3 regions of the Cupriavidus sp. 01T418 genome follow, and region 3 is predicted to be linked to each of the others. Evidence: predicted binding sites of a transcription regulator. Region 3 holds the regulator's gene; each other region holds the start of a gene.
The links. Region 3 encodes FNR, which switches genes on or off when oxygen is low (the NO sensors DNR and NnrR bind a similar motif). Its sites were predicted from a motif close to TTGATNNNNATCAA; they were not measured.
Positions count from the first base shown of each region.

Region 1: the regulator FNR is predicted to act here: its motif matches at 8,226-8,239, upstream of hemN (oxygen-independent coproporphyrinogen III oxidase).
Region 2: the regulator FNR is predicted to act here: its motif matches at 8,167-8,180, upstream of AC1DQ3_RS13105 (universal stress protein).

Region 1 is NZ_JBFTQG010000020.1:72,381-82,869, forward strand. Features, by position in the region: gene gcvP (aminomethyl-transferring glycine dehydrogenase) at 1-117, opposite strand, end outside; gene gcvH (glycine cleavage system protein GcvH) at 217-597, opposite strand; gene gcvT (glycine cleavage system aminomethyltransferase GcvT) at 687-1,814, opposite strand; glycine riboswitch at 1,914-2,046, opposite strand; glycine riboswitch at 2,068-2,155, opposite strand; gene AC1DQ3_RS20015 (glycine zipper 2TM domain-containing protein) at 2,224-2,451, opposite strand; gene AC1DQ3_RS20020 (UvrD-helicase domain-containing protein) at 2,674-4,776, shown strand; gene AC1DQ3_RS20025 (response regulator) at 5,052-5,786, shown strand; gene AC1DQ3_RS20030 (ATP-binding protein) at 5,758-6,924, shown strand; gene AC1DQ3_RS20035 (ABC transporter substrate-binding protein) at 6,941-8,089, opposite strand; gene hemN (oxygen-independent coproporphyrinogen III oxidase) at 8,299-9,885, shown strand; gene AC1DQ3_RS20045 (c-type cytochrome) at 9,963-10,489, opposite strand, start outside.
Region 2 is NZ_JBFTQG010000010.1:5,908-16,454, reverse strand. Features, by position in the region: gene AC1DQ3_RS13145 (hydrogenase 4 subunit F) at 1-680, shown strand, start outside; gene AC1DQ3_RS13140 (hydrogenase large subunit) at 685-2,232, shown strand; gene AC1DQ3_RS13135 (NADH-quinone oxidoreductase subunit B family protein) at 2,232-2,750, shown strand; gene ppk2 (polyphosphate kinase 2) at 3,168-3,971, opposite strand; partial or broken gene AC1DQ3_RS13125 (hypothetical protein) at 4,018-4,233, opposite strand; gene AC1DQ3_RS13120 (universal stress protein) at 4,739-5,170, shown strand; gene mepK (peptidoglycan L,D-endopeptidase MepK) at 5,382-5,951, opposite strand; gene AC1DQ3_RS13110 (L,D-transpeptidase family protein) at 6,000-7,580, opposite strand; gene AC1DQ3_RS13105 (universal stress protein) at 7,627-8,082, opposite strand; partial or broken gene AC1DQ3_RS13100 (zinc-dependent alcohol dehydrogenase family protein) at 8,211-9,208, opposite strand; gene AC1DQ3_RS13095 (universal stress protein) at 9,446-9,928, shown strand; gene AC1DQ3_RS13090 (universal stress protein) at 10,017-10,547, shown strand, end outside.
Region 3 is NZ_JBFTQG010000022.1:53,703-64,249, reverse strand. Features, by position in the region: gene AC1DQ3_RS21070 (heavy metal translocating P-type ATPase) at 1-2,525, shown strand, start outside; gene ccoS (cbb3-type cytochrome oxidase assembly protein CcoS) at 2,529-2,675, shown strand; gene ccoN (cytochrome-c oxidase, cbb3-type subunit I) at 2,852-4,300, shown strand; gene ccoO (cytochrome-c oxidase, cbb3-type subunit II) at 4,320-4,994, shown strand; gene AC1DQ3_RS21050 (cbb3-type cytochrome oxidase subunit 3) at 4,998-5,201, shown strand; gene ccoP (cytochrome-c oxidase, cbb3-type subunit III) at 5,205-6,128, shown strand; gene ccoG (cytochrome c oxidase accessory protein CcoG) at 6,178-7,671, shown strand; gene AC1DQ3_RS21035 (FixH family protein) at 7,696-7,914, shown strand; gene AC1DQ3_RS21030 (hypothetical protein) at 7,917-8,162, shown strand; gene fnr (fumarate/nitrate reduction transcriptional regulator Fnr) at 8,231-8,956, opposite strand; gene AC1DQ3_RS21020 (sulfite exporter TauE/SafE family protein) at 9,095-9,853, shown strand; gene scpB (SMC-Scp complex subunit ScpB) at 10,435-10,547, shown strand, end outside.

The DNA.
Region 1 (10,489 bases), on a different contig from region 3:
CTGCTGTTCGGCGGCATCGGGGCCGATATGGCGGGAGGCGAAGGCGTCGCGCGCCTCCAGTTCGGCCAGCGTGGGCCGGGCAACTTGGGCGGCGTTCATGGGCAAAGGGGCGTTCATGGCAGGAATCTCGTGGAGCGGTGCGGCGGGTGGTCGGCCCGGCCGCGTCGCGGCAAGCTTTATCCGTCATTCCCTTGGCGCGGGAATGACGATCTGGCGTCAGGCGCCGACGTTGGCCTTGTAGGCGTCGGCCGACATCAGGCCGTTCACGTCGTCGCTGTTGGCCGGCTTGAGCTTGAACAGCCAGGCGTCGAAGGCGTCGGCATTGACGCTTTCCGGCGCGGCGGCGGCGGCATCGTTGACGGCGATCACCTCGCCAGCCACCGGGGCGTAGATGTCGGAAGCGGCCTTGACCGATTCCACCACGGCGAGCGCGTCGCCGGCGCCGACCGACTTGCCCACTTCCGGCAGCTCCAGGAAGACGATGTCGCCCAGCGCGTCCTGCGCGTGGTCGGTGATGCCGATGGTCAGCGTGCCGTCGGCTTCGACGCGCACCCACTCATGGGACTCGGTGTATTTCAGGTCAGCGGGGAAATTCATGGGATTCTCCAGATTCAATTTTTTACTCTGCGCCAGCCGGGCGGGGATGGGGTAACCGCCGGCAGGCGCGCTGTGACCAGTGCGAGCGTTCAGCTCACGAGTGCCTTGCCGTTGCGCACAAACGGCAGTTTAACCACAGTCGCGGCGAGTTTGCGGTCGCGGATCTCGACCTGCACCTCGGCGCCGATGGCCACGTCGCGCGGCAGGCGGGCAAAAGCGATGGATTGGGACAGCGAGGGGCTGAAGGTGCCGCTGGTGATCTCGCCGTCGCCGGCGGGGGTGATCACCTTCTGGTGGGCGCGCAGCACCCCGCCCTTGTCACGCAGGATCAGGCCGACGAACTGCTGGGTCTGTCCGGCGGCGGCCAGTGCCGTCTTGCCGGTGAAGTCGCGCTCGCTTTGCAGGTCCACGGTCCAGGACAGGCCGGCGTTGAGCGGCGAGGTGTGGATATCCATGTCCTGGCCGTACAGGTTCATGCCGGCTTCCAGGCGCAGCGTGTCGCGCGCGCCCAGGCCGGCCGGCACCACGCCGGTGGCAACCAGCTTTTCCCACAGGCCGGCCACGTTCGCGGCGGGCACCACCAGTTCGAAACCGTCTTCGCCGGTATAGCCGGTGCGTGCCACCATGACTTCGCCAAGCGCGGGGTCCTGCACGACCACGGCGTTGAACGGCTTCAGGGCTTCGCTGGGCTGTGTCGAAGGAAAGGCGCTCCAGACCTTGGTGCGGGCGTTGGGGCCCTGGACGGCGACGATGGCCAGCGGCTCCACGCCGTCGGGGGCGTTATCGCCACGGCGCGGGGTGATTTTTACGCCGCTATTGGTGGCCGCGTTGCGCGCGCTGATCCACGCGATGTCGCTGTTGGCGGTGCCGGCGTTCACTACCAGGCGGAACTGGTCTTCGGCGAAGAAATAGACGATCAGGTCGTCGATGACGCCGCCTTTTTCGTCGAGCATGCAGGAATAGAGCGCCTTGCCCGGCGTTTGCAGCTTGTCGACATTGTTGGCCAGCAGGCCGCGCAGGAAGGGACGCACATTGGCGCCTGCAAGGTCCACCACGCACATGTGGGAGACGTCGAACATGCCGGCATCGCCACGCACCGCCTTGTGTTCCTCGATCTGGGAGCCGTAGTTGACCGGCATGTCCCAACCGCCGAAATCGACCATGCGGGCGCCGAGGGCGCGGTGGATAGCGTTGAGGGGCGTGGCCTGGAGCGTCATGGAATCCTCGGAGGAAGGCAAATCTCGGTTCGAAAACGAAAAAAGGGCCATCCGCCGCAGGATTCGGCGCGCCATGGCGCTGCCAGATCCGCTGCGGCGGATGACCCCTCTGTCCTCGATACCTGAGAGATTACAAGGCGGCCCCGTTTCAACCGGAACCCAGGCCTTGCGCGCCCCTTCGGTGGGCACGCTCACCAGTCCATGGCGGGTGCCGCTCTCCAGAGTACGGCGTGCATCGTGTGCATGTTGCATGCCGATCCGACCAGTCCATGGTGCCTGAGAGTTTTCGGGTGATACCCCTTCGGCGGCGCAAGCTTCGCGCGCTCTCCCGGTCGGATGCGGGCAATTTACGGGAGCGCCCCGGCTTTGTCAACGCATCCGCCAGGGGCCACCGCCTTGTTGCAGCGCACTACCTGCGATGGTTGTCGGTCGTTACGTTACCGATGACACCGCCTACCGCGGCACCACCCAGGGTGCCTAGCGCGTCACCACCGGTCAGCACTGCGCCGCCTACCGCACCGACGCCGGCACCGATCGCGGTGTTACGCTGCTTTGGCGACATATCGGCGCAGCCCGCCATGCTTGCCACCGCGACACCGATCAAGACCGCCTTGCTCAAGGAATGCAGGGTGTTCATGATTTTCTCCAGCTATCGTGAAGTGCATCCGGCACGGCGCACGCTCATGCCGGACATATAAATTAGAGGGGCCAGAAGGTCCGCGGCTCCCGGGCTTACGAAGTGTTACCAGTCCTGCGATGCCGACTTCATGCCTGAGGGGGCCATGGTCGCGTGTTAACATCCAGCCTCCGCCCAGCAATCGCGCCAGCCGCGTTGCGCATCCGCCATTTCCCGCCTCGCATGACCCACGGACTCAATCCAGCCCAATCCGAAGCCGTTCGCTACCTCGACGGCCCCTGCCTGGTACTGGCCGGCGCCGGCTCGGGCAAGACCCGGGTGATCACGCAGAAGATCGCGCACCTGATCGAGGACAAGGGCTTCCAGCCCAAGCACATCGCCGCGGTGACCTTCACCAACAAGGCCGCCAAGGAGATGCAGGAGCGGATCGCCAAGCTGATGGAGGGCAAGACCACGCGCGAGGGCAAGCGCATCCCCATCAAGCAGATCACGGTGAGTACCTTCCACTCGCTGGGCGTGCAGATCCTGCGCGCCGAGGCCGAGCATGTGGGCCTGAAGCCGCGCTTCTCCATCATGGATTCGGACGATTGCTTCGGCATGGTGCAGGAGCAGCTTTCCACCACCGACAAGAAGCTGATCCGCAGCGTGCAGAGCACCATCTCGCTGTGGAAGAACGGCATGGTCGATCCCGAGACGGCCATTGCCCGGGCCGACAATCCCGACGATCACCAGGCGGCGCTGATCTACCGCAACTACGTGGCCACGCTGCACGCCTACCAGGCGGTGGATTTCGACGACCTGATCCGCCTGCCCGCCGAGCTGTTCGAGCGCAACGAGGAAGTGCGCATGCGCTGGCAGAACCGGCTGCGCTACTTCCTGGTGGACGAGTACCAGGACACCAACGCCTGCCAGTACCAGTTGCTCAAGCAGCTGGCCGGCGGATCGCACCTGCGGGCGCCGGCCTTTACCGCGGTGGGCGACGACGACCAGGCCATCTATGGCTGGCGCGGCGCCACGCTGGACAACCTGCGGCTGCTGCAGGCCGATTTCCCCGACCTGAAAGTGGTCAAGCTGGAGCAGAACTACCGCTCCACCGTGCGCATCCTGGAGGCGGCCAACGCGGTCATCTCCAACAATCCCAAGCTGTTCGACAAGAAGCTGTGGAGCGAGCACGGCATGGGCGACCCCATCGCCATCAACCCGATGAACGATGAGGAGCACGAAGCGGAGTCCGTGGTGTTCCGGCTTTCGGCCCACAAGTTCGAGCGGCGCGCGCAGTTCCGCGACTACGCCATTCTCTATCGCGGCAACCACCAGGCGCGCCTGTTCGAGCAGATCCTGCGCCGCGAGCGCATTCCCTATGTGCTGTCGGGCGGCCAGAGCTTCTTCGACAAGGCCGAGATCAAGGATATCTGCGCCTACCTGCGCCTGATCGCCAACCCGGACGACGATCCCGCCTTTATCCGCGCCATCACCACGCCCAAGCGCGGCGTGGGCAACACCACGCTGGAAGTGCTGGGTACCTTCGCCGGGCAGGCCAGGGTGTCGCTGTTCGAGGCGGCCATGATGGGCGGCATCGAAGGCAAGCTGCAGCCGCGCCAGCTGGAGCCGCTGCGGGTGTTCTGCGAGGCGATGGTGCGCCTGGCCGGGCGCGCGGCCACCGATCCCGCCACCGAAGTGCTCGACGACATGATGGAAGGCATCCACTACGAAGCCTACCTGTATGACACCTTCGACGAACGCCAGGCGCAGTCCCGCTGGACCAACACGCTGGAATTCCTCGACTGGCTCAAGCGCAAGGGCACCAAGCCCGAGGCCACCGGCGAAGGCGAGGCCACCGGCTTCGACACCGCCGACGGCTTTGGCGACGAAGGCAAGAACCTGCTGGAGCTGACCCAGACGGTGGCCCTGATGAGCATGCTCGAAGGCCGCGAGGAAGATCCCGACGCGGTGCGCCTGTCGACGCTGCATGCCTCCAAGGGCCTGGAGTATCCGCACGTGTTCCTGGTCGGCGTGGAAGAGGGCATCCTGCCGCACTGCCGCGAAGACGAGGACATGAGCGACGAGAAGATCGAGGAAGAGCGCCGCCTGATGTATGTGGGCATCACCCGTGCCCAGCGCAGCCTGCACATCAGCTGGTGCAAGAAGCGCAAGCGCGCGCGCGACACCTACTCCTGCCAGCCCTCGCGGTTTATCGGCGAGATGAAGCTCGAGGAGGCGCCCGGGATCAAGGACGAGACCCCGGCCATGAGCCCGAAGGACCGCCTGGCCGGACTCAAGGCGCTGCTGGGCACGCCCGGCACGCCTGGCAAGACCGCAGGGTAGCCGGTGCCGGACATACAAAGCCCGGCTATGCAAAGTGGATGCATTGCCGCTGCAAGCGGGACAAGATCAGCCGGCCGGGCCGCTTTGTCTTTGTATCAGACCCGATACGAAGCGGCCACAACCCGCCTATCAGGCCGCCGCGCGAGGCTGGTAGAGTGAATCCCTGGCGGCGGCCGCCCCCCGGCCACCCCCGCTTCACCCTCGAATCGCCGCAAACCTGCCGCGAACCACGCTGCAAAGTGCCGCAATAGCCTGATAGCCTGCTACCAAGCCCGATGGACCTTGCTCCCGTCACGCCCTTGCACTTGCTGATTGTCGACGACGATCCGCAGATCCGCTCCATGCTGGCCGAATACCTCGCCACCTTCGGCATCGAAGCCGACGGCGCGGAGGGCGGTGCCGCCATGCGCGCCGCGCTGGCCGCGCGCGACTACGACCTGGTGGTGCTGGATCTCTCCCTGCCCGGCGAAAACGGCCTGGCGCTATGCCGCGAAATCCGCGAGCGGGGCGACCTGCCGGTGATCATGCTCACCGCGCGCACCGAGCTGGCCGATCGCGTGGTCGGGCTGGAAGTGGGCGCCGACGACTACGTCACCAAGCCCTTCGAGATGCGCGAACTGGTGGCGCGGATCCACACCGTGCTGCGGCGCAGCCGGGGCGGCGCTGGCGTGAAGCGCCCCCCGCCGGTGGGTGGCCATGAACTGCGCTTTGGCAACTGGCGGCTCAATACCACGCTGCGGCAACTGATGGACGGCGACGATACGGTGGTGCCCTTGTCCAACGCCGAATTTCGCCTGCTGCTGGCCTTTATCGAACACCCGAACCGCGTGCTCGACCGCGAACTGCTGATCAACCAGGCGCGCGGCCGGGATCTCGACCTCTTCGACCGCAGCATCGACCTGCTGGTCTCGCGCCTGCGCCAGAAGCTGCGCGACGACCCGCGCGACCCGGCACTGATCCGCACCGTCCGAGGCGAGGGCTATGTCTTCACCGGCGCCGTCGAAAGCTGAGCGCGCGGGCTGGCTGGCCCGCCATGACTCGATGTTCATCCGCCTGTTCCTGGTGATGGCGGCGATCATGCTGGCCGTACACCTGCTTGGCGTCACGGTGATCGAGAGCATTTTTCCCCGTCCGGGGCACACCGGATTCGCCTTTTTCGCCGGCAACGAGGCGCCGCCGCCACCGCCGGCCCAGCAAGTCCAGCGGGGAGGCCCCCCGCCTGACGCCGAGGCCGGTGCCGGAAGCAACGCAGGCAGCCCGCCGCCTGCGCCACACCGGACCCGCGGCGGCCGTGGCTTCGGCCCGCCGCGCCTGGGACTGCTGTTCCAGCTTGCCGCCATCGTGGCCGCATCCTGGGTGGGCGCGCGCCTGCTGGCCAGGCCCGTCCAGCGTCTGGCCAGCAGCGCCGGCCGGCTGGCCCAGGACGTGCACGCGCCGCCTCTGGACGAGGACAGCGGCCCGGCCGAGGCACGCGACGCAGCCACGGCCTTCAACCATATGCAGCAGCGCATCCGCACCCAGCTGGCGCAGCAATCGCGTTTCCTGGCCGCGGTGTCCCACGACCTGCGCACGCCGCTCACGCGCATGAGCCTGCGCATTGAAGGGGTGAGCGACAACCAGGTGCGCTACCGCCTGCGCCAGGACCTGGCCGAGATGAACGGGCTGATCGATGCCACGCTGTATTACCTGCGCGAGCGCGACGGCGCCGCGGCGCCGCGCCAGCGGGTGGATGTGCATGCGCTGTTGCAGGCAGTGGTGGACGACGCCACGGAGATTGGCCAGGACGTCAGCCTGTCCGGCAGGGCCGAGCCGTTACTGGCCTATCCGGCGGAACTGCGCCGGGCCGTGGTCAACCTGGCGGAAAACGCCCATCGCTACGGCGGCAGCGCGCGCATCGAGCTGGCCGACAGCCCCGAGCGGGTGGTCATCGACGTTTGCGACAACGGCCCCGGCATCCCGCAGGACGAGATGGCGCGCGTGCTGGAGCCCTTCTACCGGCTCGAATCCTCGCGCAACCGCGCCACCGGCGGGGTCGGCATGGGCCTGTCGATCGCCGCGGATATCGTCTCGCGCCACGGCGGCGAGCTGAGCCTGGCCAACCGGCCGGGGGGCGGCCTGCAGGTACGGATCATACTGCCGCGGGCCTGAGTGGCCGGGGCTACGGTCAGCGCGCCGTGCCGCCGCCCATGGCCGCCAGCTGCACATATTGCGAGCCGCGCGTGCCCCGGGTGAAATCCAGCACGAAATCGCCTACGTCGACGCGGGCCTGCAGGGCGCGCCGCAGGTCGGCCGGTGTGTCCGGGCGCGGCCCTGACAATGCCGAGCGCACCAGCCAGGCAGCGCCGACGTAGCCGGCCAGCGTGGCGGACGAGGCGGGCTCGTCCAGGAACTGCTTCATCCGGCCCACGTGTTCCTTGACCACGCGCAGGGTCAGGTCCTGCGGCCCCGGCGCGATCTGCGTCAGCACGATGCCGCCGTTATAGCCCGTGCCCAGGATCTCGCGCGCGGCCAGTGAATTGACCGCGGACAAGCCCACCAGGAAGCCGTACCAACCCCGCGCGGCCAGCGCCCGGCCGAGGCTGCCATAGGCCAGTGTGTCGCCCGCCACGATCACCGCCGACGGGCGCGCGGCGGCAATACGCTGCACCACCGCGCCTGTGCCCACGCCATCTCCCTTGCCGTCATCCAGCGTAAGCGCCTGCAGGCCCGGCTCCTGTTCGAGCTGGCGCCGCCACGGCGTGCCGCCAGCCAGGCTGCCGGCGGCAAAATCCGGCGCCACCGCCAACACCATCTGCTTGATCCCGTAGCTGCGCAACTGGCGAATCGCCGCATCCAGTTCGGCGCGGTAATCGGCTCGCGTGTACCAGACATGATCGGCGGTGAGCGACAGCCCCGACAGGGGCGCCACGATCTGCACGCCGCGCCGTGCCAGTTCGGGCGAGGCGGCCAGCACGGGCAGCAAGGCGTCGCTGGGACCGAACAGGAGTTCGGCGCGTTCGCCCGCGACCAGTGCCAGTGCCTGCGCGGTGGCCGCGCGCGGATCCGTATCGACCTCGCGCACCACATGCATCACGCGCGGCTCGCGCGCGCCCGCGTTGGCAGCGTCGAACATGACTTTGGCGCCAGCCAGGTAGTCGCGCGCGAGGTCGGCCTGCGGCCCGCCGCGATCCACCAGGTGGCCGATCACCAGGGGGCGCCGCGGCGGCGACTGCGCAAGCAGGGCTGAGGGCGCCAACAGGGTGCTGCCGAGCGCAGCCAGCAGGCGGCGGCGCGGCAGCCGTGGCGCCTGCGCAATCAGTGGAGGAATGTGCATGGAAGGCCGTGGCGACATGTTGAGCCGGGGGACGGAATGCCGGCGAGCGCGGGGCAGCCTACCCGATCCACGTGACGCCGGCGTGACAAGCGGCGCGCCGGTGCAGGCCATGGCGTCCGATGTCATGGGCCACGGCTTGACCTTGGTCAACGCGTGCGCGGACGGCGACCACTACGATGAGCCATCGAATCCACCACGAAGGCCGCCCCATGGCTGAGCTTGACCGCCCCACCGCATCCGCCCCTGTCCCAATTTCCATTGCCAGCCAGCCGCGCGCCTGCTCAGGCCATTGCGGCTCGGCCTGCAAGAGCAAGCAGGCGGGCCGCGCCGCCACACCGGACCGGCACGCCTTGTCGGACTTCCGCGAACTGGCCGGCCGCATGGATATCAACGGCCCGCGCTACACCTCGTACCCGACGGCGGACCGCTTCCACGGCGGCTTTGGCCAGCAGGACTATCGGCAGGCGCTGGCCGACTGCGCCGCCAGCCCGGGCACGGATGCCGGCCGGCAGTCCCCGTTGTCGCTCTATGTGCACGTGCCGTTCTGCGAGAACATCTGCTATTACTGCGGCTGCAACAAGATCATCACCAAGGACCACCGCCGCAGCGCCCGCTATGTGGATTACCTCGCGCGCGAGATGGCGCTGGTGGCGCAGCAACTCGGCACACGGCGCGAAGTGGTGCAGTCGCACTGGGGCGGCGGCACGCCGACCTTCCTCGATCCGGCGGAAATGCGCCGCTTGATGGATACCGTGCACCAACATTTCGACCTGCTGCCCGACGGCGAGCATGCCATCGAGATCGACCCACGCCGGATCGGCGGCGCGCAGATGGCGCTGCTGGCCGAACTCGGCTTCAACCGCATCAGCCTGGGCGTGCAGGATTTCGACGCCGAGGTGCAGCAAGCGATACACCGCGTGCAATCGCAGACGGAAACGCAGGCAGTGGTCCACGCCGCTCGCCGGCTGGGCTTCCGCTCGGTMAGCATGGACCTGATCTACGGCCTGCCCCACCAGACCACGGCGCGCTTTGCCGCCACCGTGGAGCAGGTGCTGGCGATGCGCCCGGACCGGCTCTCTGTGTACAGCTATGCGCACCTGCCGCATGTGTTCAAGCCGCAGCGGCGCATCGACGAACGCGCGCTGCCTGCGCCGGCCGAAAAGCTCGATATCCTGGTCGGCACCATCGAGCAGCTCACCGCCGCCGGCTATGTCTACATCGGCATGGACCATTTCGCGTTGCCGGACGACGCACTCGCCGTGGCCCAGCGCGAGGGCCGGCTGCAACGCAACTTCCAGGGCTATTCCACCCACGCCGGCTACGACCAGCTTGGCTTCGGCGTATCGTCGATCGGCGCGGTGGCGGGCCGCTATGTCCAGAATGCCCGCACGCTGGACGACTACTACCGCGCGCTCGACGGCGGCGTGCTGCCGGTGATGCGCGGCTTTGCCATGCGCGATGAAGATCACCTGCGGCGCGAGGTCATCGGCGCCCTGATGTGCAACGGGGTGCTCGATATTGCGGCGTTGGAAGCCCGCCATCGCATCGATTTTGCAGCCTGCTTCGCAGGCGAGATGGCAGACCTGGCACGGCTCGCCGGGGAAGGCCTGGTGCGCTGCGAACCCGGCCGCATTGAAGTGACGCCGCTGGGCCGCTTGCTGGTGCGCCGGCTGGCCATGGTCTTCGACGGCTTCCTGCGCGAGGACGCACGACGCACTGCGCACGTGGCGCCGGCGGGCGACCGGAGCGCAGAGGCAGGTACGCCTGCGCCGCTGCGCTACTCACGGGTGGTCTGAGCACGCAAGCCCGGCACCGCACAAACAAGAAAGCCCGCGGCATGCCGCGGGCTTTCTTGTCTGCTTCCGGAAACCGGTTACTTCGAAGCGTTGGCCATGTAGTCCACCGCGGCCATCACGTCGGCGTCCGGGCCGGCGTAACCACCCTTCGGCGGCATCACGCCCTTGCCCTTCAGGGCGAAGGCGTGCACGGCGTCCATGCCTTCCTTCAGGCGGGGCGCCCAGGCGGCCTTGTCGCCAAACTTCGGCGCACCGGCAACACCCGCTGCGTGGCAGGCGGCGCAGACTTGTTCGTAGACCTTCTTGCCCACTTCGGCCGAAGCCGGCGCAGCGGCTGCGACAACGGCAGCCGGCGCGGCTGCGGCGGGCGCAGGGGCCGCAGGAGCAGCCGGGGCAGTGGCGGCGGCAGGAGCAGCGCCGGCATCCGAGGCAGCAGCGGTAGCCGGAGCGGCGGCTGCGGGAGCGGCGGGCTCGGGGAACTTGGCACCACCGGCGTCGGCCATATAGACCACGGCACGGCCGAGTTCGTAGTCGGAGTAGTCGTCGGCGGTGGTGCCGGCGCGGGCTTGCATGGCGCCCTTGCCATGCAGCACGGAGTTCAGCA
Region 2 (10,547 bases), on a different contig from region 3:
ACGCTATCCTGCGCTGCAAGGTGTTGACGGACGGGGCGCTGAAAAACCATCTCACAGGCCACCTGATGATGGGCTTCGGCCTGGTTTCCGTCGTGGCAGCGGTCTTCCTCCTCATCCGCCAGCGGGACGTCAAGCGCATGTTCGCCTATTCGTCCATCGAACATATGGGCATGATGACCTTCGCTTTCGGCATGGGCGGCCCGATCGCCAGCTTCGCCGGACTGCTGCACATGACGGTACATTCGCTGGTCAAGTCCGCGATCTTCTTCGCCGTCGGTCATGCGGCGCAGAAAGCGGGCACGCAGGTCATGGACGAGATCCGCGGGCTGATCCGGGTCAGTCCCACGGTCGGCTGGGGCCTGATGCTTGGCGTACTGGCTATTCTGGGCATGCCGCCCTTCGGCGTGTTCGCCAGCGAGTTCCTGATCGTCACCACCGCAATGCGTGAGCAACCCTGGGCCACGCCCTTCCTGCTGGTCGCGCTCGGCTTGGCCTTTGCGTCAGTGTTCAGTCGCGTGCAGCCGATGGTCTTCGGCGAGACTACCCTGAAGCCCCTGGCGCACCCACCGGCGCTGGTCCCGGTGTTCTTGCACCTCGCACTTGGTTTGATGCTGGGTCTCTATATCCCGCCGTATCTGGATGCGTGGTACCGCCAGGCGGCCGCCATGCTGGGGAGTTGAGCGCATGGCGCTGTTTGAACTCGGACTCGACCTGCATCGCCTGCCGGCACCGCTGCCGGTATGGCACGGGCTGGCCAGTCCCGACGCATGGAGCGCGGCAGCGCGCACGGTTGCCAACACGGGCGGGCGCCTCATTTCCGTGTGGGGCGTTGACCGCAGCGCCGCGGGAGGGACGTTGGCGGCATGTGCCGCGTATGCCGTACCGGAGGGACTGGTCTGGCTCGAACTGCGGCTCGGCGACCCGGCGCAAGGGGTTCCGGATCTGGGCCTCATCTTCCCATGTGCCGGACGGATGCAGCGCGCCATGGCTGACCTCCTGGGCATCCATGTGCAAGGCAGCCACGACCAGCGCCCTTGGCTGGACCATGGCCTGTGGCCGCCAGGGTCATTCCCCCTGCAACACGGGACGCAACCGCAGGCCGCCGCGGGCAGGCTGCCGGCGGACTATCCCTTCGTACGCGTCGAGGGTGATGGCGTGCATGAGATCGCCGTCGGCCCGGTGCATGCCGGCATCATCGAACCTGGCCATTTCCGCTTCTCCGTCGTCGGTGAGAAGGTGCTGCGGCTTGAAGCCCACCTCGGCTACACGCACAAGGGCATCGAGCGCCGGTTCACCGAATTTGCGCCTATCGAAGCTTACCGGCTCGCAGGCCGTATCTCGGGTGACTCGACAGTGGCCTATGCCTGGGCTTACTGTATGGCGCTCGAATCGGCGTCCGGCACCGGGATACCGGCAAGGGCGGTCTGGTTGCGCGCCATGATGCTGGAACGCGAGCGTGTGGCCAACCACCTGGGTGACCTTGGTGCGTTGGGCAATGACGCTGGATTGGCCTTCGGATTGGCGCAGTTCTCGCGATTGCGCGAGAACTGGCAGCGGCTGTCCGGGGAAGCTTTCGGCCACAGGTTCATGATGGATGCCGTGGTGCCCGGAGGTGTTGCGATCGATCTGACGCCGCCGATGCTGGATTGGCTTCGCAAGCAGTGCGACGGCATCGAGCGCGAGGTCCGCGCACTGCGGATCGTGTATGACGAGCATGCCGGGCTGCAGGACCGCTTTCGCGCCACGGGAAGGGTAACGCCACAACTTGCCGCCCAGCTTGGCCTCGCGGGGCTCGCCGGGCGCGCCAGCGCGCAAGCGGCGGACCTGCGCTGCGACCACGCGTGGCCACCCTATGACCGGTTAGACGTCACGATGGCCAAGCACCGCGATGGTGATGTCGCTGCACGCGTGGCAATGCGCTTTGACGAGACCATTGAGTCCCTGCGGCTCATTCGCGCCATCTGCTCGGAACTGCCAGGCGGCGCAATCCATGCCGGGATCCGGGCACAGGACGCGATTTCCATCGGGGCAGGCTGGGTGGAGGGCTGGCGCGGCGAAGTCCTTGTGGCGCTCGAAATCGGCGCAGACGGCCGGATCCTGCGTTGCCACTGCCATGATCCCTCCTGGCAGAACTGGCCGGTGCTTGAGCACGCCGTCATTGGCAACATCGTTCCGGACTTTCCGCTGATCAATAAATCCTTCAATCTCAGCTATTCCGGGCACGATCTCTAATGTGGCTCATCCTCAAACAAATTGCCCGCACCGGTATCGTTACCGAGCCAGCGCCCCAGGTCGTCGATGCCGATGGCGGCGCCGCGATTCAACGTGTCCACCAGGACATCCTCGACATTCTTGGTCAGGCGCTCACGATCAGGGAGGTCGATGCAGGCTCGTGCAACGGCTGCGAGCTGGAAATCCATGCACTCAGCAACCCCTACTACAACATTGAGGGGCTTGGCATCAAATTCGTTGCCAGCCCGCGCCATGCTGACATGCTGCTGGTGACCGGACCGGTCTCGCGCCACATGGAAGAGGCTTTGCGGCGTACCTATGACGCGACGCCGGAGCCGAAACTCGTGGTCGCGGTGGGTGACTGCGGCTGTACGGGCGGCATCTTCGGCGAGAGCTATGCGAGTTGCGGTCGCGTCGCCAACGTGATCCCCGTCGACGTCGCTGTGCCAGGCTGCCCGCCTACCCCCATCGAGATCCTCCGGGGGATACTAGCCGCCGTGGAGCGGCACAAAAGCTAAGTCATCTAAACGATAGTCTTGGAGGATCACGATAGGGGAAGCAACGCGCCCCGAATCCGCGTCGCTATGGTCGCCTGCAGCCTTTAGTTATCCACAGCTTCTGTGGATAATTTTCCCTTCCGGACTTGCGACAAAGCCCCGCGGGGTGCGTACCATGAACAACGAAGATTGCCAGTCCAGTCACGACTGCAACCATTAGGTTCAACTGGGGAGACAGAGCTACATTCGCATCCTTGAATGGAGTCGCGGCAAAGGATCCTTCAACGAACACCGCCAGCACTAGACCGATCAGCGAGTTGATGACGCGAGTGTGCCGGAGAGCGAAGCGGTCAGCCGCGGACGTCTCGTCGAATGAGATATCGAACTCGCGGCAAATGTCGACGGCTGCGAGCACAAAGACAATGTCCGGCCAACGATTCATTTCGCAATGGCTCCGCTCAGCAGGTGCTCGTCGGAATAGGGAAACACAATCTGCCGGCTTGGACGAATCAGTTCTTCATCCTTGTTCGCATAGTGAAGACGATGCAGCAAATCCTTGATGACATTGAGGCGCGCCAGGCGTTTATCGTCTGCACACACGACGTTCCATGGCACGACATCGTTGGTGCGAGCAAACATCTCGTTTCGAGCCTTGCTGTACTTATTCCAAAGCCCGACCGCCTGCTCGTCGATGGAGCTTATCTTCCACTGCTTTAGCGGGTCGCGCCGGCGGTCCTCAAGTCGCCTCTTCTGTTCCGGCTTGGTGATGTCCAGGTAGTATTTGATGAGGCGAATGCCGGAGCGCATCAGCATGCCTTCAAATTCTGGGGCGCTAGACATGAATTCCTCATGCTCGGCATCGGTGCAAAATCCCATCACGTGCTCGACACCAGCCCGGTTATACCAACTGCGGTTAAAGAGCGTAAATTCTCCGGAGGCAGGCAGTTGCGCCGCAAAGCGTTGGAAATACCATGAGCCTCGGTCGCGGTCGGAAGGCTTCCCGAGGGCGACTACACGAGTTTCACGCGGACTGAGATGCTCAACGATGCGCTTAATCGTTCCATCCTTCCCGGAAGCATCTCGCCCCTCAAAAACTACCAGTATCCTGTCGTTGCAGCCGAGGAAGTGCTTCTGCAGCTTCACTAACTCAATCTGAAGTAGATGCAGTTCCCCTTCGTATTTCTCATGCGAAAGCGAACTGACTTCAGCCTCACTGCCGCGGCAACTTGCCTTCGTTTTCATTGTTCCGGTTCCGTAAGTCCGACGTCTCGGCAGCCTCTACAGAGCGCTACCCTGCTGTCAGTGAGGTAACTTTGTCAGAAAAAAGCAAGTCCAGCGCAGGCCGATCTACGACCTCTTGCTCGAGCAGTAGCTTCGCCAGTGCATCTAGTTTATTCCGACTTGCCAGGAGTGTTTGCTTCACTCGCCTGTTCGCATCGGCCAGTATCTGTCTGACCTCGGCATCAATCATCTGCGCCACCAAGCGCACTGTAGTCATTCTATGCCTCGCCCCGAGCGGCGAATCTGACTGCGATTGGCACGTCGTCTGGAAGACCCTATGTGCGAGCGACTAACCTGTTGTTGAGGAAGATCAAGATACCTGTCATCCGCGCGACCTAGGATTAATGCGGAAAGCCAGATTAGCGGCGGCGCCTGACCCTCGCGGGACGTTTTAATGGATTCCTGGCTTCATGTGCCTTCATCGGGGAGGCCGCCAAAGGATGAGGTACTTTGTGCGAGCCTCACTGGATGTGGCTATAACACCATCCAGTCACAGGATGCGCGCCATGATGTCGAGACGCATTTCCGTGCGTCTGCGACAGTAAGCGTGTCGGCTAGAGGCAGTTCGCCCGGGCCGCAGACCAGAACACCGATCTGATCGCGGAGTCGATGACCGTACCAGTGCAATTGTCGGACTGATTGGTCAGCAGATGGGGCGATGCGGCCGCGGGGGCGTGATGCTTTGCAGCAGGCTGAACACAATGCAGCAATCCTGAAGGAGCTGGCGCATGTACACGAAAATCTCGGTGGCGATCGACGGCAGCCACTGCAGCGATCAGGCCCTGGAAGAGGCGATCAGCATTGCCGGCGCCTGCGGCGCGGAGTTGGAGATCGTTCACGTCGTTGACAGCGGTTATGAACAGGCGGAGGTCCGGGCAGGTCTGGTCAGGAGGGGCCAGGAACTGCTGACCGCAGCACAGGCGAATGCCGAAGCAAAGAACTTGCACTGCCATGTCGTCATGGTCGACGACATCGTGGCGCTCGGTGACGTTGCCAGCCAGATCCAGCAAGCCGTGGAAGGCAGCCACGCTCAACTCGTCGTGATCGGCACCCACGGACGTCGGGGCGTGACTCGGCTGCTGATGGGGAGTGTGGCCGAAGCGCTTGTACGCCAGTGCAAGGTGCCTGTCATGCTTGTTAGGGCACCGCAGGAAGCGTGAGCTGCGGATGTGGTGCAGGCCGCCAACGAGGTGGCCATCGGCGAGCGGGCCGAGGCGCGGCTGCAGGCGAGCGAGGCGGAAGCCCAGCGCGACCTTCAGCCGGCAGTGGGGAGCAGCGGAGCAGGCAGAGCGGGGGCGCCTGCGGGCCGAATTGGAAGCCGCTCTGCGGCGGGCCGAGCGCGCGCAAGCGAACGCGACAGAGCCTTGCCGCTTACCAATCCCGCACGCGTCCCGTATCCGCATGCACGAACTGCTCTTGCGGATAGAAGCCCACACCGCCGCCGCGCAGCGACAGGGCGGCATCGCGCAGATCCGCCAGCGGCACGCCGGGCAAGCGGATATCGATGGCCTTGCCGTCCATATGCAGGCTATGGGTGGCGACGCCGCCGCCGCCCGTTTTGCGCAGGCGCGCGTTTGTAACAGGGCTGCGATAGCCAGAAATGACCTGGAAGGGCGCTTCGCAGGATAGTGTCTGCTTCAGACGGTAGAGCAGCGCGAACAGTTGCGGGTCGATTGCCCCGATTTCGCCGGAGTAGTGATCGCGCAGGAATCGATTGAGCATGGCCAGCGACTCGGGCACAAACTGTTCGCCCATAGCGTAGACGATGTCAATGCGCTCGCCGGTGTGGGTATGGTCGAAGGCGAGGCTGCGGGCGCCCGGCAACGTTGCCAGGGCCGCAAGCACGGGGTGGGCCGATAGCGGCAGCAGCACGCCGGCCAGGGCGAGTTCGCCTGTGCGGCGCAGGAACAGTCGGCGAGGGTCGCTGGGGGGCCTGATCATCGAACACTCCCTTTTTGCTTATTGGCTCAATCTTGCGCGCGTGGCGCTCTAGGAGGAAGTCCGCAGGTTCGCGGACCGTTGCCGCAGCGCGTCGTCCAGTAGCCGGTCAAGCCCGTAGATATCGGAGAAGAAAAAGGTGCGCCCGTCGGCCTTGACGATGGCCGTGCCGTACGCGAGCACCACCGGCAGCGGCTGCTGCAACCGCAGCGTGCTGGATTGCCCTTTGTCCATGGCCTCGCGAATGCGCGCTTCGGTCCAGTCGGGTGTGTCCTGCAGCACAAAGCTGGCCAGAGCCACCGGTTCCTCGACCCGGATGCAGCCATGGCTAAGGTCGCGCCGGTCCCGCGTGAACAGCTTGGGCGCGGGCGTGTGATGCAGGTAGATGTTGTCGTTGTTGGGGAAGATAAACTTGATGTCCCCAAGCGCATTCATCGGCCCCGGGCGCTGCCGGATGCGCATCTGCCCCCGCTGGACGGCATCCAGGCTGGCCGCCGACAGCGTTGTCACCGCCTTGCCGTCGGCACCAACGAACTCGAAGCCCTGCCGCTCAAAATAGCCGGGGTCGCGGCGCAGCCTGGGCAGGGTTTCCGCGTGCGCAATAGAGGGTGGCACGTTCCAATATGGGCTGAACTCGATGAAACGCATGTGCTCCTTGAAGAGTGGTGTTCGCGTGTCGAGCGCCTTGCCGACGATGACCTTCATCTCCACCTTGACCTGAACGTTGCCGTCGTGGACTTCATAGGCGCGCAGCACGAACTCCGGCACGTTGACCACGATCATGCGCGGGCCCTCCAGCAGCGGCGTCCAGCGAAGGCGCTCCAGCGTCAGTTCGATTTGCCGTACGCGGCTGGCGGGCGAGACATTCAGCTGCGCTAGCGTGCCGGCGCCGATAGCGCCATCGGTCTCCAGCCCGTGGCGGGCCTGGAATGCCTTGACCCCCTCCATCACCGCGCCCTCATAGCGTTCCGGGACGGGTGTGCCCGTAGGCAGGTCGCCCATCGCGATCAGCCGCCGCGTCAGGACCGGCATGCCAGCGTAGGCTTGGCCGTACGCCAGCTTCTTGCCGGGTAGCGGCGGCAGCGGTGCCTGCCAGGCCGGATCACCTACCAGCGCCCGGTAGCGGGCGAGCGCCTCGCGCAGGGTGCCGTACAGCGGGAACGACGGTGCCGCCTGCTGGACGGCCTTGGGCAGGTCGTGCCTGGTGACGGCTGCGTGCAGGTAGGCCGAGGGCTCGAACTGCTCATCCGTTGCGGCGGCAAAATTCTCGTGGATCTTACGCGGCTCGACGCGGCCGCCGTGCAGGTCGGACAGATAGCGCAGCATTGCCGCCGTCAGATGGCCTTCAAGCCGCGCCTCGGCTTCCGGCGCCAGTGGCGGCCCTTGCGCGGCCTGGCCAAGCGCACGTTGCAGGCCGTCGGCGTCATAGTCGCGGGGTTCCAGCCCGTCGGCCGCGGCGGCGGCCAGGATGTTCGCAGCCTGCCGTGCGTCGGCAGTGGGGCGGCTCTGCGAAAACCAGAGCGCGGCGTCCTCAGCCAGCGCTCCCGCATGCCAGCTCAAGGCCCATGCGGCCAGCAAGCCCGCCACGATCCTGGGCGTGCCAGCGCTGCGGGTCAGTGAGACGCCTCGCATCAACCCGCGCGCCGCCAGCACGGCGCCAGTCGTTTGCGTTTCACGTTCATTCCTGGATCTCGCTACGGACCATCAGCACAGGCTTGTTGCTCTTGTGCACCACGCCTTCGGCCACGCTGCCCATGATAAGGCGCCGGAAGCCGCGGCGGCCGTGCGTGCCGATCACGATGAGATCCGCACTCCAACGATCGGCTTCGTCCACGATGGTGGTGGATATCTGCCCGGGGGAAACGGGTTTCTCGAAAATCTTCGTCATATGCGAGATGCCGGCCTGCGCTAGGCGCGTGGCGGCCGCGGCCAGCGCATCGCGCCCCGCGGCGAGAATGCCTTCCATCAGTTTGTGGGGGTCGTAGCCGCCCACGGAGAAGAAGACATCGCTGTCGTCCGCCACGAACAGCACCTTGACCTCGCTGCCAGTCGCCTTGGCCACCGTGATGGCCTCACTCAGGGCAAGGTCCGAAGAGCGGCTGCCGTCCACCGCGAGCAATATTCTCTGGTACATGGTTCGTGCCTCCTGGCTGGATATAAGTGCGCGCGCATGGGCGCCACCGTCATCTGCAGCATAGGGGGCGAGCCAGATGACGTATTGACCTGCATCAAGCACCTGCCCGCACACCGGCAGCAGGCAGACTAGGTGATGCGCAGTACCGCCGCGCCGGCCAGGCGGCCAGCGCGCAGGTCGGCCAGTGCGGCATAGGCCTGCTCCAGTGGATAGACTGTCGTGGTGGTGTGCAGCGGCGTGGCCCGGGCGATTCGCATCAGTTCCAGCCCGTCATTGCGCGTGAGGTTGGCCACCGACACGATCGACCGCTCCTCCCATAGCAGGCGATAAGGGAAGGCCGGAATATCGCTCATGTGGATGCCACCGCAAACCACCTTGCCGCCCTTGGCGACGGCTTGCAGTGCCAGCGGCACCAGCGCACCCACTGGCGCGAAGATCAGCGCGGCATCGAGCGGCTGCGGCGCGGGCTGGTCGCTCGGACCGGTCCAGCAGGCCCCGGTGTCGCGGGCGAGCTGGCAGGCGGCGGTGTCGCCGGGGCGTGTGAAGGCGAAGATCTCGCGCTGTTGAGCTACGGCGATCTGCGCCACCAGGTGGGCTGCCGCGCCAAAGCCGTAGATGCCGATAGACCGGACGTCACGGGCGTCCCCCGCCATGCACAGCGTGCGGTAACCAATCAGGCCCGCGCACAGCAAGGGCGCTGCATGTTCGTCGTCGTATTGCTCCGGGATGGGGAAGCAATAGCGGCTGTCGGCCACCACGTACTCGGCGTAGCTGCCGTCGCGCGTATAGCCGGTGAGCTGCGGCGCATCGCACAGGTTTTCGCGATTGGCCGCGCAATAGTCGCAGTGCCCCCGAGCCAGGGCACGCCTACCCGGTCGCCCGGGGCAAGGCCCGTCACGCTTGCGCCACAGGACTCGACCCTGCCAACAATTTCGTGTCCGGGAATCAGCGCCGCCTTAGGGTGCGCGAGTTCGCCGTCGAGAATGTGCAGGTCGGTGCGGCAGACGCCGCAGGTGCTCACTGCGATACGCACTTCGCCGGGGCCGGGCACCGGCACGGGGARGCGCGCCAGGCGCAGGGCCGGCCCGGCACCGTCGAAGATCATCGCACGCATCGTATCTTGCATGTTGCCATCCTCCGCGAACGCCCCCAGAGGCACCCAGCATTCATGCTAGGCGAAGCCCGCCGCCGCCGCTTGATTCGCGTCAATGGCGTGCGCCAGGCGGGCGCCCCATAAAGTTGCGGATGCCATGATCCGCATCAACACCGCGCGCGTCCGAGCATACACACTAGATGCATCCAAGGGCGGCGTGCAGGCGTGTCCGTGCCGGCCATCCGCAGATTTCCCTGATGCAGGAGGTGCATGATGTACAGCAAGATACTGGTTGCCGTGGATGGCAGCGAATCGGCCAATCGGGCACTGGAGGAGGCGCTTCGCCTGGCGACTGCGCTAGGCTCTGAGCTGACGGTGGTGCATGTGATCGATAACAGCTATCTCAGGTACGAGGTGGGCTATGTCGACCTGACAGACCTGCGCGCCAGCCTGCTCGAGGGTGGACAGATCCTGCTGGACGAGGCCAAGACCAAGGCTGCGGCCCAGAAGGTGCCATGCAACGCGCTGATGGTGGACGAACCGCTGGCGCTGGGCGACGTCGCCAACGCCATCGAGCAGGTGGCGCAACAGACGGGCGCCGACTTGCTTGTTGTGGGCACACACGGGCGCCGCGGCGTGCGGCGCCTGCTGATGGGCAGCGTGGCGGAGGGGCTGGTCAGGCAATGCCGCCAGCCGGTATTGCTGGTGCACGCGCCGTTGGCAGAAGGGAGCGCTGGCGCGAAGTCGGCGTAAGCGGGAGTCACTGGCTTGACCTGAGTCAATAGCCGTATCCAGGCGTTTCCTAGACTGGATGCAGGCTCTCAAACCGCACAGGAATGTCATGGACTACGCCAGCATCATGGTTCACATGGACACCAGCCCACGCGCGCTGGACCGGCTTGAAATCGCTGCCCGGCTCGCCGTGGCCCGCCATGCGCGGCTGATCGGACTGTTTGCGGGCTTTATGCCGGATCCCACTTGGTTCTACACGATGGAAGGCGCTGCTGCTTATATCGAAGAGGATCGCCAGCGGCGCAGCGACGCCCGCGAGGAAGTGCGCCGTCACTTCGAGGCCGCAACGCAGGAAGTCGGGGTGGAAACCGAGTGGCGCGCAGTGGAGGGCGACCCCCTGATGATGGCACTGCGCGAAGTGCGCGAGGCCGACCTTGTCGTTGCCGGGCAATACGATCCGGCCGACCCGGACAGCTTTGTCGCGACCCAGTTCCTGGAAAGCATCATCCTCGACGGGGGTAGGCCGGTCCTTGTCATTCCATTCGCCGGGCAATTCGCCGTCCCCGGCGCACGTGCCGTGGTGGCATGGAACGGCGGACGCGAGGCCGCGCGTGCCTTGCACGACGCCATGCCCCTGATC
Region 3 (10,547 bases):
CCTTGTCCAATCCGCCACCTGCCAGCGCAGGCGGCGCGTCGGCGGCCGTCGCGCATGAAGGCTGTTTTCACTGCGGCCAGCCGTTGCCGGCCGCCGAGCCGGCCCTGCACGCCAGCATCGACGGCAAGGACCGATCCTTCTGCTGCGGCGGTTGCCAGGCCCTGGCGCAGACCCTGCACGCGGCCGGGTTCGGGCACTTGTATGGCGATCAGGCCCGCTTCGCCCGACCCATCGACGACGCGGCGCGGCGCGAGGCCGAGCCCGTGTGGTCCGCCTATGACACTGAAGAGTTGCGGGCCCAGTTCGTGCGCCCGCTCGATGAGCGCCGTGCCGAAATCACGCTGGCGCCGGAGAATATCCGTTGCGCGGCCTGTGCCTGGCTGATCGAGCAGCACCTGGGCAGCCTGCCGGGCGTGGAATCGGTGATCGCCAATGTGGCGACCCGCCGCGTGGTGGTGCGCTGGCGCGCGGCTGAACAGCCTGTTTCCGCCTTGCTCGCCGCGCTGGCCGGCATTGGTTACCTGGCGTGGCCGTTCGAGCTATCGCGCTCGGACCAGCATGACCGCCACGCGCGCCGTGGCCTGCTGATGCGCATGGCGGTAGCCATGCTGGGCATGATGCAGGTGATGATGTACGCCTGGCCCATCTACACCCATGAAGCCACCATCGATCCCGGCCAGCTGCAGTTGATGCGCTGGGCCAGCCTGGTGCTGACGCTGCCGGTGGTGCTGTACTCGGCTTCGCCGATCTTCGCCGGGGCGTGGCGCAGCCTCAGGCAGCGCCACCTTGGCATGGACGTGCCAGTGGCGATCGGCGTCGGTGCGGGCTTTCTCGCCAGCAGCGTGGCCACGCTGCGGGGCACCGGCGAGGTGTACTTCGATTCGGTCACCATGTTCGTGGCGTTCCTGCTACTGGCGCGTTACCTGGAATTGCGCGTGCGCCAGGCATCGCGCAGCGGCGCGGAGATGCTGGCACGGCAGCTGCCGGCCACCTGCGAGCGCCTGCCGGCCAAGGGCGGGGCGGGCGAGCGGGTGCCGGTGGCCCGCCTGCGCGCGGGCGACCTGATTCGTGTCAAGGCCGGTGAGGTGGTGCCCGCCGATGCCACCGTTGTCGCCGGCGCCAGCGAACTGGACGAGTCCATGCTGACGGGCGAGAGCCGCCCGGTGCCGCGTGGCATCGGCGATCCGGTGCTGGCCGGCTGCTTCAATACCGCTAGTCCGCTTGAGTTGCGCGTGGCGCAGGCAGGCGCGGCGACCCGGCTGGCCGAAATCGTCGCCGTGCTGGACCGCGCGCTGGCCGAGAAGCCGCGCCTGGCCACCCTGGCCGACCGTGTGGCGGGCTGGTTCGTCGGCATCCTGCTGGTGCTGGCCGCGCTGGCCGGCACCGTATGGTGGGCCTGGATCGACCCGTCGCGCGCGCTGCTGGTGACGGTGGCGGTGCTGGTGGTGAGCTGCCCGTGCGCGCTCTCGCTGGCTACGCCTGCCGCGCTGGCCGCCGCGGGCGCCGCGCTTTCGCGCCGGGGCTTGTTGTTGACGCGTGGCCATGCGCTGGAGACGCTGGCCAGCGTGACGGACGTGGTGCTCGACAAGACCGGTACGCTCACGCAAGGACGTTTCGCGCTGGTGCGGACGCATCCCGTGGGGGATGCGGATCCTGCCGCCAGCCTGAGCCTGGCCGCGGCCATCGAACGCTCCGGCGAGCACCCGGTCGCGCGCGGCATCGTGGAGGCAGCGCAGGCGCAGGGGCTGATACGCGAGTCCCACGTTATCGGCGCCGTGCGCAATGTCCCGGGACAGGGTCTTGAAGCCGAGGTGGATGGCGAGTTGCTGCGCCTCGGCCGGCGTGAGTTCGTGGCCGCCCTGGCCAGCGGCGCGATGGGTAACGCCGGCGCGGATGCCACCCCGGCCGCTGGCGAACGTTGCGGTGCAACCCTGGTGTGGCAGGGCACTGCCGCCGGTGCGCAAGCCGTATACGAACTGGCCGACGTCGAACGCGCACAGTCGGCGCGATTGCTCGCGCAACTGCGCGTGCTCGGCGTGACCTGCCACCTAGTGTCGGGCGATACGCCGGCCACGGTCGGCTGGTGGGCCGATCATTTCATGATGCCGCGCCGCGAAGGCGGCGTGACGCCCGAAGGCAAGCGCGACTACGTGGCGAACCTGCAGCGCGGTGGTGCGGTAGTGCTGGCCGTGGGCGATGGCATCAACGATGCGCCGGTGCTGGCGCAGGCGCAGGTGTCGATCGCCATCGGCAGCGGCGCCCCGCTGGCGCAGGCCGGCGCCGACGCCGTGTTGACCCATGGCCGCATTGCCGAGATCGCAAACGCGCTGCAGCTGGCCCGGCGCACCCGCCGCGTGGTGCGCCAGAACCTTGGCTGGGCCTTTGCCTATAACGTGATCGCCATCCCGCTGGCGGCGACCGGCTATGTCACCGCCTGGATGGCGGGCATCGGCATGTCGGTGTCGTCGCTGCTGGTGGTGGCCAACGCCTGGCGCCTGCTGCGCGCGGGCAAGCCCGGAGACTGATGCATGGACATGCTCTACGTGCTGGTGCCGATGAGCCTGGTGCTGGTGGCCGTGATCGCCGGCGCGCTCTGGTGGGCGCTGCATGCCGGCCAATACGATGACCTCGACCGGCCCGGCGAGGCCATCCTGCTCGACAACGACAAGCCCTGATCCATCGCGGCCGCGCTTTGGCCGAAGCCGGCAGGATGCGCCAAAGCCGATTGCAGTGCCCGGCGGTGTTCACCACCCGCTCTCCTCATGTGCCCTTGATACAGATCAAGACGTCCGGAGCGTGTTTTTCCTACAGTCACTACATCAATTCATGTTTATCCAATCTGGGGGTCTGAATGGCTGTCACCGCCGCGTATTCTCGCGCCGACACCTTCAATTACGGCGTTGTGCGGCAATTTGCCGTCATGACGGTAGTGTGGGGGATTGTCGGTATGGCCGTCGGCGTTTTGCTCGCGGCGCAGTTGATCTGGCCGGAGCTTAACTTCAACACGCCATGGCTGTCCTTCGGGCGCCTGCGGCCGCTGCATACCAATGCGGTCATCTTCGCCTTCGGCGGCAGCGCGTTGTTCGCCACCTCGTACTACATCGTGCAGCGTACCTGCCAGGCGCGGCTGTTCTGCGGCCCGCTGGCGGCGTTCACGTTCTGGGGCTGGCAACTGGTGATCGTCGGCGCGGCCATCACGCTGCCGATGGGCTTCACCAGCTCGAAGGAATACGCCGAACTCGAATGGCCGATCGACATCCTGATCACGCTGGTCTGGATCGCCTACGCCATCGTGTTCTTCGGCACCATCATGAAGCGCAAGACCCGCCATATCTACGTGGCCAACTGGTTCTTCGGCGCCTACATCCTGACCATCGCCATCCTGCATATCGTCAACAACGTCGAGATGCCGGTGACGATGTGGAAGTCCTACTCGGCTTACGCCGGCGTGCAGGACGCCATGGTGCAGTGGTGGTACGGCCATAACGCGGTGGGCTTCTTCCTGACCACCAGCTTCCTGGGCATGATGTATTACTTCATCCCCAAGCAGGCCGGCCGCCCGATCTACTCCTACCGGCTGTCGATCGTTCACTTCTGGGCGCTCAACTTCACCTATATGTGGGCGGGCCCCCACCACCTGCAGTACACCTCGCTGCCGGACTGGGCGCAATCCCTTGGCATGGTGTTCTCGCTGATCCTGCTGGCGCCTTCGTGGGGCGGCATGATCAACGGCATCATGACCTTGTCGGGTGCCTGGCACAAGCTGCGCACCGATCCCATCCTCAAGTTCCTGGTGGTGGCGCTGTCCTTCTACGGCATGGCGACCTTCGAAGGCTCGATGATGTCGATCAAGACCGTCAACGCGCTGTCGCATTACACGGACTGGACCATCGGCCACGTGCACTCCGGCGCGCTGGGCTGGGTCGCGATGATCTCCATCGGCTCGCTCTACTACCTGATCCCGCGGCTGTTCGGCGAGAAGGAGATGTACAGCGTGCGCCTGATCGAGTTGCACTTCTGGATCGCCACCCTCGGCGTGGTGCTGTACATCGCCTCGATGTGGATCGCCGGCGTGATGGAAGGCCTGATGTGGCGCGCCACCCAGCCCGACGGCACGCTGACCTACGCCTTCGTGGAAGCGGTCAAGGCCAAGTACCCGTTCTATCTGATCCGCTTGCTCGGCGGCCTGTGCTTCCTTTCCGGCATGCTGCTGATGGCCTACAACGTGGCCCGGACCATCATCGGCAGGTCCGCCGTGGATGCGTCGATCCCGACCAGCGTTACCGCCTCCGCCCATTGATCATTCCAGGATGGAAACGATGTCCGAAAAAAGAAGCTTTTTTACGCACGAGACCCTGGAGAAGAACATCGGCTGGCTGATCCTCTGCACCATCCTGGTGGTCAGCATCGCCGGGCTGGTCCAGATCGTACCGCTGTTCTTCCAGCATTCCACCACGGAGCCTGATGCGGGGATCAAGCCATATTCGCCGCTGCGCCTGATGGGCCGCGATATCTATATCCGCGAGGGCTGCGTGGGCTGCCATTCGCAGCAGGTGCGCACGCTGCAGGGCGATGTCGAACGCTATGGCCACTATTCGACGGCCGGCGAGTCGGTCTACGACCATCCCTTCCTCTGGGGCTCCAAGCGTACCGGTCCCGACCTGGCGCGCGTGGGCGGTCGCTACTCGGACGACTGGCAGCGTATCCACCTGCGCAATCCGCGCGACGTGGTGCCGGAATCGGTGATGCCGTCCTATCCGTGGCTCGAGAAGGCGCGGCTGCAGACCAGCGATATCCGCGGCCGCATGCGTGCGCTCAGGCGGCTGGGCGTGCCCTATACCGACGCCGAGATCGAGCAGGCGCCCGCCACGCTGGCAGGCAAGACCGAAGAAGACGCGATGGTCGCCTACCTGCAGGAACTTGGCATCACCAAGCGCAACGTACGCGTGGATACCGCGGCGGCCCAGCCCGCGGCCGCGCCGGCCAGGGAGTAAGCCATGGCAATGATCACTGCGTTTTCCACCGTGGTCTCGCTGCTGGCGTTTCTCGCGATCTGCTGGTGGGCCTGGTCGTCCGGCCGCAAGGCCGCCAACCAGGAGTCGGCCATGCTGCCTTTCGCCTTGCCCGACGAGCCCCTGGCCGCGAGCCACGACGGCCGGCATCGTGCCGGCGGCGCAAACAATTCCAGGCAGGAACACTGAGTCATGAGCGACTTCTTCACGGATTTCTGGGGTTATTACATCGCCGCCATCGCGCTGGTCGGCATCGTCTGGTGCATGTGGCTGCTGTTCTCCCAGCGCAAGGTGGCCAAGGTGGTCGGTGCCACCGAAGACACCGGCCACGTGTGGGACGGCGACCTGCGCGAGCTGAACAATCCGCTGCCGCGCTGGTGGATGTGGATGTTCCTGCTGGCGTGCCTCTTTGGCCTGGCCTACCTGGTGCTTTTCCCCGGTTTGGGTTCCTACCCCGGCGTGCTCAAGACATCCAGCCGGGTCGAACTGGAGGCGCACCGCAAGGCGGCCGAGCAGCTGCAGCGCGAGGTCTATGGCAAGTACATGCAGATGGAAATCAGGCAGGTGGCGGCTGAACCGGCCGCGCGCGAGATCGGGCAGCGCCTGTTCCTCAACTACTGCGCGCAGTGCCACGGCTCCGACGCGCGCGGCAGCCGCGGCTTTCCCAACCTGACCGATAACGACTGGCTGTACGGCGGCGACCCCGCCACCATCGCCCAGACCATCACCAAGGGCCGCAACGGCGTGATGCCGTCCTTCGCCTCGACCATCGACGCCAGGCTGGCCGGCGACGTGGCGCAATACGTGCGCTCGCTGTCGGGCCTGGCGTCCGACCCGATCCGCGCCTCGCGCGGCGAGAGCACGTTCAAGTCCACCTGCGCGGCCTGCCATGGATCCACCGGCAAGGGCAACCAGGCGCTTGGCGCGCCCAACCTGTCGGACAAGACCTGGCTGTATGGCAGTTCGGAGGCGACCATTGTCGACGCCATCCTGAAGGGCCATGACAACCATATGCCGGCACAGGAGGAAATCCTGACGCCAGAGCGCATCCGCATGCTGACTGCCTACGTTTGGGGGCTGTCGAACAACGCGGCAGGCGCGGAGGGCGGGCAATGAACCGCGACGCCTGCCCTTGGAGCCGGTATGCCGGTGGGGATGATCGCCCATGAACGCCCGGGAACCGGAACCGCCGGGAAAGAGCGGGGCCACATGGGCGCCGCTTCGGGAGCCCGCATCGGCCACGGCGGATGCGGAAACCTCGGACGCAACGCTCTACGAAGTCCGCCGCAAGATCTATCCGCGCTCGGTCAAGGGTGCGTTTTCGCGCTGGCGGGTCTGGATGGTGGTCCTGACCCAGCTGTTTTTCTACGGCATGCCCTGGCTGCAATGGAACGGCCGCCAGGCCATGCTGTTCGATCTCGGCGCGCGCAAGTTCTACATCCTGGGCCTGGTGCTGTGGCCGCAGGATGTGATCTACCTGTCCGTGCTGCTGGTGATCTCCGCGCTATCGCTGTTCCTGTTCACGGCGATCGCGGGGCGCCTGTTCTGCGGCTACGCCTGTCCGCAGACGGTGTACACCGAGATCTTCATGTGGATCGAGCGGCATGTCGAAGGCGACCGCTTCGCACGCATCCGCCTGGACGGCGATCCGTGGAGCGCGCGCAAGCTGCGGCTAAAAGCCGCCAAGCACACGCTCTGGATCGTGATCGCGCTGTGGACCGGCTTTACCTTCGTTGGCTACTTCTCGCCCATTCGCGAGTTGGGTGGCCACGTGCTGAGCCTGTCGCTGGGCCCGTGGCAAACGTTCTGGACGCTGTTCTATGCCTTCGCCACCTGGGGCAACGCCGGCTTCATGCGCGAGCAGGTCTGCAAGTACATGTGTCCGTATGCACGCTTCCAGAGCGTGATGGTCGACCGCGACACCTATGTGGTGACCTATGACGCGGGTCGCGGCGAGCCGCGCGGCAGCCGCTCGCGCAAGGCCGATCACAAGGCTTCAGGGCTTGGCGATTGCGTGAACTGCAGCATCTGCGTGCAGGTCTGCCCCACCGGCATCGATATCCGCGATGGCCTGCAGTACGACTGCATCGGTTGCGGCGCCTGCATCGACGCCTGCAACCAGGTCATGGACAAGATGGCGTATCCGCGCGGGCTGATCCGCTACACCTCGGAGAACGCCATGCGCAGCGCGTTGCCCGAGCCGGAGGCGCGCAAGCGCCTGGTTCGTCCGCGCACGATGGTGTACTCCGTGATCTGGCTGGCCCTGGTTGCCGGCTTCATGGTGTCACTGGCGATGCGCACGCCGCTCAAGGTAGACATCATTCGCGACCGCGGCGCGCTGGGCAGGGAAGTGGAGGGGCGCTGGATCGAGAACGTCTATCGCGTGCAACTGATCAATACGAGCGAAGCGCCGATGCATGTGGCCATCCGCGCGGACAGCGACGACCTGAAGGGCCTGGCCGTGGAATACGACCACGCTGCCGGCAATCTCGCGCCCACGTCCAACCGCCTGATCCCCGTTCGCGTGCGCGTGCCGATCGAAGCCGCCGGCCAGGGTAACCACAAGATCCAGGTGACGGTGACCGCGGCAGGCGATGGCGGCGCAAGCGGTGCGCGGATCAGCCAGGGCACCAGCTTTATCGTCCCGCGCAACCTTTGAATCCAGAAAACTACAGGAGGCCTGATGATGCAGCAAAGCAATCCCTGGTGGAAGGAGCCCTGGCCCTGGCTGCTGATAAGCGGGCCCTTGCTGGCGATGGTAGCCTGCGGGGTCACGATCTGGCTGGCCGTGACACACCCGGACCAGCCCATCGTCGATGGCGTGTCGCGCCATGGACTGGTGGTCGAGAAGGCAGGCACCACGGCACGGCAAGCTGCGCCGGCCACGGCGCAGGTGAAGTGACCATGAGACTGCGCTGGCTGATGTGGGTGCTATGGCCCGGCTTCCTGGTTGCCGGGCTGACGACGGCCCTGGTATTTTCCATGGTCGATCCCGGTGACCTGCGCTTTTTCGGGCAACCGGTCGAGGCGTCGCGCGAGGCGGCCTACACCGTGGGCTTCCTGGTCGCGTGGGCGCTCTGTTCGCTGTCGAGTGGATTGACCTTGTACACCATGCCCACGCGGCTGGCGCAGACCGACGAACTGGAGTGAGGGCGATGCGCGGCTGCCAAAGCCGCGGGAGCCGGATGGCTCTGCGCGGCAGGCCGATGTTTGCCGGCCTAGCAGGACTTGTTGACGATCTGCTTGATGCCCGTCATGTCGACCAGCTTGACGTGGCGCTGGCGGATCTGGATCAGCCCGGCTTCCGCAAATCGGGAGAACAGGCGGCTGACGGTCTCGAGCTTGAGCCCGAGGTAGCTGCCGATTTRCTCGCGGCTCATGCGCAGCACGAACTCGGAGGCCGAATAGCCGCGCGCGGAAAGCCGCTCCGACAGGTTGAGCAGGAAGGCGGCAAGGCGCTCCTCGGCGCGCATCGAGCCCAGCGTGATCAGCATCACCTGGTCCTGCGAGATTTCCTTGCTCATCAGCCGCATGAACTGATGCTGCAGCGAGGGGAGCACATTGGACAGCGACTGGAGCTCGCCGAAGCGCACCACGCAGACTTCGGTATCCTCGAGTGCGGTGGCGTCCGATGCGTGCTGCATCTCGCCGAGGCCGTCGAGCCCGACGACTTCGCCGGGGAGGTGGAAGCCCGTGATCTGCGAGCGGCCATCCTCCATCGTCAGGTGGGTCTTGAGCGTGCCGAAGCGAATCGCATAGACGGCGCTAAGCGGATCGCCGAGGCGGTACAGGGTCTCGCCCTTGCGTACGCGCACGCGCTCCTGCACCAGCGAATCCATTTTTTCGAGGTCCTGCTGCGACATGCCGACGGGCAGGCAGAGCTGTCCCAGCGAGCAAGTGGAGCAGCGGGGCGACATCTCGGTAATGGGAATGGATGTTGGCAATTGGGGCCTGTCGGTTTAGCGCAATCAATCAAGCGCGGAGTAGCAGGCGCTGGGCTTCATATTGATAGCGCCTCCTGGAGGCCCGGGGGCGCGTTGGACGCATTTTACCGCGCCAGGTGATGTGGTTGGGAGGGGAAGTTGACCATAGGCGTACTTTTCAGCGTATTTACCCTGGCTTTGCTGGGCGGCGCGCATTGCGCGGCCATGTGCGGCGGGATTGCGCTTGCCGCCGAGCAGGGTGGTGTTGCAAGCGTGCCTGCCACCGTGCTGCGCCGGCCAGGCCATTGGCTGCTCGAGCTGCTGGTCATGCATGCCGGGCGGTTGAGCATGTATGCGCTGTTGGGGGCCTTGCTGGGCGCCTTGGGCGCAGGCGCCTGGAAGGCCCAGTACCTGCCGCTGCAACGCTGGATGTTCGGGGTCGGCAGCGTCATGCTGGTGTTGTCGGGTTTAAGGATGCTGCGCGGGCGCGTCGTGGCGGCTGCCTGGCTGGAGCGGCTGGCCGCCCGTGGCGCCGGCTGCTTGCTCCGCGGTTTTTCCGCCGCTGTCGCGCGCCTTGTACCCATGAGCTTGCCGCAGGGCCGGCTGCCGCGGCGCTACGGCATGGGACTGGCCTGGGGGCTGGTGCCATGCGGCATGGTCTATGGCGCCCTGGCGATGGCGCTGCTGGCCGGGAATGCACCTTCCGGGGCGCTGGTGATGGCCGTGTTCGGCCTGGGCACCTTGCCGAATCTATTGCTTATCTCGGGCCTGTCAGGCTACCTCAGGCAGTTGTCGCGCCGTCCGGCGGTACGTACGGGCGCCGGTCTCGCGGTGGCAGCTCTCGGCGTCGTCGGAGTGGCGCGTGCGTTGCTTTTGCCGGAGACGCTGGCCGCGCACGGCTTCTGCCTGGTCTTCTGATACGCCGCTTCATGGCGTATCGCGCACTTGGTCAGGTGACTGCCTGCGTGAATCGGTTGCAGGTTTGCCAGGGAATGCCATACAATCGCAAGAACAGCGATATCGCGCAGCGTATTTCATCGTGGCATCGTCAGGTAGCATTCGCACTCAGGGATGCATGCCAGAACACCCGGGTACGTACTACCGCCAGGGACCGTTCCCCATCCGCCGTCCAGTTCAAAAGATTATTTGGTTCAAAAGACCAGCCACGGCAGGGCGGGTGAAACAGGCCAGGCAGGCCCGATATCCGTATTTTCTTGCACCTGGAGCGACGGACGTCGCACCGGACAGGTCCGCCACATCAGGGGGAAGGCGCGACGCAAGGGCTCTGTCGACCGGCAGGTAAAGCCGGTGGCCGGGCGATCTCCCGCCGGACAGGTCCGGCACCCGATGCAAAAAAGAAAGCGCACGACTGCATGCATCAAGCATTGCAATTGGCTGCGCGGTCAGATGGCGGTGGCAATTCCAACCGCTGAACCCAATCTCCAGTGCGTCCGGGCTTGTCCGGGGCGCAGGTGCAAAGACAGGCTGCACGCAATCACATGAATACCCAAGAGGCGAAGATCGTCCTCGAGACCGCGCTGATCTGTGCGCAGGAACCCTTGCGCGTCCATGACCTGCGCCGGCTTTTTGCCGACGATGTTGGTGCCGATAG